One region of the Aeromicrobium sp. P5_D10 genome, then DNA from elsewhere that is predicted to be linked to it. Evidence: riboswitches for the same ligand, from Rfam matches in the RefSeq annotation. Region 1 holds a riboswitch; the other holds the start of a gene.
The links. Region 1 has a riboswitch for glycine ahead of gcvT (glycine cleavage system aminomethyltransferase GcvT). Riboswitches for the same ligand answer to the same signal wherever they lie in the genome.
Positions count from the first base shown of each region.

Region 2: it holds a riboswitch for glycine, as region 1 does, so the genes downstream of both, gcvP (aminomethyl-transferring glycine dehydrogenase) here and gcvT (glycine cleavage system aminomethyltransferase GcvT) in region 1, are expected to answer to the same signal.

Region 1 is NZ_JBFUME010000002.1:683,199-685,396, reverse strand. It holds gene gcvH (glycine cleavage system protein GcvH) at 1-40, opposite strand, end outside; gene gcvT (glycine cleavage system aminomethyltransferase GcvT) at 65-1,195, opposite strand; glycine riboswitch at 1,238-1,328, opposite strand; glycine riboswitch at 1,329-1,412, opposite strand; gene ACXJKC_RS05030 (GntR family transcriptional regulator) at 1,483-2,124, shown strand; gene ACXJKC_RS05025 (phosphotriesterase family protein) at 2,128-2,198, opposite strand, start outside.
Region 2 is NZ_JBFUME010000001.1:74,507-76,704, forward strand. It holds gene ACXJKC_RS00405 (bifunctional nuclease family protein) at 1-378, shown strand, start outside; gene ACXJKC_RS00410 (MerR family transcriptional regulator) at 551-1,144, shown strand; glycine riboswitch at 1,260-1,349, shown strand; gene gcvP (aminomethyl-transferring glycine dehydrogenase) at 1,442-2,198, shown strand, end outside.

The sequences.
Region 1 (2,198 bases):
CGTGATCGGCCGTGTACTTCAGGTCAGCGGGAATGCTCATGAAATTCTCCTGGTGTGGTGGTGATCAGCGAGGACGGCGGTAGAACGGCAAGGGCACTACTCGGGCGGGTTCGCGTCGGCCGCGCACATCCACTGCGAGCTGCGTCCCCACCTCGCTGACGTGGACATCGACGTAGGCCATCGCGATGGGGTGCTCGAGCGTCGGAGAGGGCGCACCGCTCGTGACGCGGCCCACGGGCTCGTCGGTGCCCCTGATCAAAACCGTCTGACCGTCCCGTGCGACGCGACGTCCTTCCAGCTCGAGGCCCACCAGGACGTGGTGGACGGATTGCTCCGAAGTCTTCTGGAGCGCATCACGTCCGACGAAGCCACCCGGTTTGTCGAAGGCCACGACCCGTCCCAGCCCCGCATCGAACGGCGTCCTGGTCAGGTCGAGCTCATGCCCGTACAGGGGCATCCCCGCCTCGAGGCGGAGCGTGTCCCGGCAGGAAAGTCCGGCAGGCCGGAGGCCGCTCGCGACACCCGCCTCGCTCAGCGCCGCCCAGATACCGGGCGCCTCGTGCTGGTTGACGTAGATCTCGAAACCGTCCTCGCCGGTGTATCCGGTACGGGCGATCTTCACCGGCACGTGCCGGATCTCGCCGCTGATGATCGCGTAGTACTTGAGCGCGTCGACGGCGGCAGTGGTCACCCTCTGGAGGATCTCGAGGGACGCCGGGCCCTGAACGGCGATCAACGCATCGGTCTCCGACCGGTCCACGACCGTGACGTCGAACGGCGCGCAACGACTCACGAGCTGGGTCAGAACCGTCGTGTGATTGCTCGCATTGGCGACGACGAGGAAACGTTCCTCCCCCAACCGGTACACGACGAGATCGTCGATCACCCCGCCCGCTTCGTCACACATCATGCTGTACTTCGCCCGACCGACCATGACCGTCGAGATCCAGCCGACGAGTGAGGCGTCCAGCGCTTCAGCCGCTCCCTGGCCGGCCAGTTCGATCTGGCCCATGTGCGACAGATCGAACAGACCCGCCGTCCGGCGCACTGCGTGATGTTCTTCGAGGTCCGAGGTGTATCGGATCGGCATGTTCCAGCCGGCGAACGTCGTGAACGAGGCACCCAGCATCTCGTGCTGGGCATACAAGGCGGTGTTGCGGGCTGCAATAACGGAAGTCGCGCGATCGTCGGTCATGAGAGGCCTTCGTCTACTCGACGCGCCCGGTGCGCGTCGCGGCCTCCCCGCTCTGTCGTGGTGCCTGAGAGATTCGACGCTGTGAACGTCTTTCACCGTGGGCGCAGGTATTGACCTGACTTTTCAGAGGTGCCTGGCCGGAGCGGTTCGGTGGCCTGAGAGATTCTGGGGAGAGTTGCTCCTTCGGCGCCCTGATGGGCTCTCCCGCTCCGGTTCGATCAGCGTGATGAAGTTATGTGTCTGCGATCCTACCCGAAGACGTCGTCACCATACTATATATTAGACACATGCGCACTCCTCCTGTCGTCAAGTCCGCCCGTGAGACGGCCTACGACTACCTCAAGTCCTCCATCGTGTCGGGCGAACTGACGCCGGGAGAGATCATCGACGACGCCGCGATCGCCCAGCTGTGCGGTATCAGCCGCACGCCCGTCCGAGAGGCCCTGATCCAGCTCGAGAAGGTCGGGCTCGTGAACGCGCCGCCCCGCCGTCGGCCGTCAGTCGCCTCCAGCAGCGGTGACGACATCGAACAGATCCTGGCCCCCCTCGGGGCGCTGCAGACCTTGGCGGCCCGCGCGGCAACGCCGGTCATCACGCCCGATGACATCGACCACATGGAGACGCTCAACCAGCGTCTGTTGGCCGCCGCGGAGAACAATGACTGGGCCGAAGCGGCGCTGGCCGACATGGAATTCCACGGCGTGCTCGTGAGCCGGACCGACAACCGATTCCTGATCGCCGAGATCGACAATCTCCAGACCTTGTTCACCCGCGCCAACAGCCTCTACATGCGCAACCGCGGACCGGATCAGAACTCCAGCCGTGAGCATGCTGCCATCATCGAGGCACTGCACGACAAGGACGCCGACCGCGCCGCCGCCGCGACGGCCAAGAACTTCGAACGTCGCAGCCCCTCGGAAGAGGACTAGCGCTCACACGTGGTGTGAGCCCAGCAGAGCGGCCGCGGGATTGCGGATGAGCAGCTGATCGCATTCGTCCTCCG
Region 2 (2,198 bases), on a different contig from region 1:
AGGTATCTGCCGATCTGGATCGGCGCGGTCGAGGCCTCGGCGATCGCGTACGCCGAACAGGGCACGGCAACAGCCCGACCCCTGACTCACGAATTGATGCAGAACGTCGTGTTGGCCTTGGGCGATGAACTTTCCGAAGTACGCATCTTCGACGTCAAGGAAGGTGTCTTCTTCGCCTCGCTGGTCTTCGCGTCGGGCGCCGAGGTCGATGCTCGTCCATCCGACTCGATCGCGTTGGCATTGCGGGCCGGAGCACGGATCATGTGCACAGAAGATGTCCTCGACGAGGCGGGGATCGTCTCGACGACCGACGAAGACCAGGAAGTCGAGAAGTTCCGTGAGTTCCTCGATGAAGTCGAGCCTGAGGACTTCGGGTGAGTGCCAACTCTCAAGTTTTACGTGAGGGTTGAGGGTTGCGACACGCCGGTGAACACGCTCGGTCGTTGACCCGGGAAACTCTCACCCTTAAGTTGAGGGTGCTGCCGAAGGTACACGGATGTAGTTCCGTCGCGGTAGTCTTCCCCCATACCAGCTTTGGAAGGCATTTCGCATGATCGAGTCACACGAGAGCGACGCCGCGGCGTCCGATGCGGCAGCAGCAGAGGCCAGCGACCAAGGTCTGTTGTTCAACGACGATGTCTCACCGTTGCCCATGGATGCGGGTTTCCGCGGTCCCACGGCGTGCAGCGCGGCTGGTATCACCTATCGACAGCTCGACTACTGGGCTCGTACGGGCCTGGTGGATCCGACTGTGCGCTCAGCGACCGGATCGGGCACCCAGCGACTCTATTCGTTCAAAGACATCCTGCTGCTCAAGATCATCAAGCGCCTTCTCGACGCCGGTGTATCGCTCCAGCAGATCCGCATCGCGATCGATCACCTGCGCGTTCGCGGAACCGATGACCTGACGCAGGTCACGCTGATGAGCGATGGCGCCAGCGTGTACGAATGCCGCTCGGCCGACGAGGTCATCGACCTGCTCCGCGGCGGACAGGGCGTCTTCGGCATCGCGATCGGTGGCGTGTGGAAAGAAATCGAAGGCTCGCTGCACGAACTGCCCAGTGAACGCGCGATCGACGCCGAGGCCACGCTGTCGGCCAATGACGAGCTGGCAGCCCGCCGTCAAGCCCGCCGCACCTCCTAACGCTCGCGAGTCACGTAATTACGGCCGGTAAGTCAGTCAATTACGCGGACGATGTGATTCAGTGACTCGCCGTAGGTGATTTGGTGACTCATCAGCGGTAGGGTGGAGGTGCTATCGACCGCGCGTGGGAGAGTTTCGTCCAGGCGACGCCGAAGGGGCAATTCCTCCCCGGAACCTCTCAGGCACAAAGGACCACGCGACTGAGGCAATTCTGAAGCACCTCTTCGATCACGACTGATCGCGGTGGGGTGACAGAAGGGGAGGCGTATCGTCCGCGCCTCTACCTTCGGAGTTCCTTTGTCCCACGACTTTGCCGACCGCCATATTGGACCGACCGCCTCCGATCAGGACGCGATGGTGCGCCGCATTGGTTACGACTCGCTGGATGCCTTGATGCAGGCCGCTGTTCCTGCCGGGATCCGCAGCACGTCGGCGCTCAACCTGCCGGCCGCCCAGACCGAGTCCGAAGCCCTTGCTGGTTTGCGATCGCTCGCCGAGCGCAATAACCCCGGTATCGCGATGATCGGTCTTGGCTATCACCCGACTGTGACGCCGGCAGTCATCCGTCGAAATGTGCTCGAGGATCCGTCTTGGTACACCGCCTACACGCCGTATCAGCCGGAGATCTCGCAGGGACGCCTGGAGGCACTGCTGAACTTCCAGACTGTCATCTCCGATCTGACCGGTCTCCCCACCGCGAACTCATCGCTCCTCGACGAAGGCACAGCGGTCGCTGAAGCCATGACGTTGATCCGCCGGGGCACCAGAGGCAAGGACTCCCTGCCGATCATCATCGACGTGGGTCTGTTGCCCCAGACGCTGGCCGTGACCCATACCCGCGCCGAGGCGCTCGGAATCGAGCTTCACGAGGCTGATCTCGCGGCTGGTGTTCCCGAGATCGAGGCAGCCGGCATCATCGTGGCCTATCCACGTGCCGATGGCCAGATCATCGATCCGCGGCCCGCGATCGAGGCTGCTCATGCGACCGGCGGTCTCGCGGTCGTTGTCGCGGACCCGTTGGCACTGGTGCTCCTGGCCTCGCCCGGCTCACTCG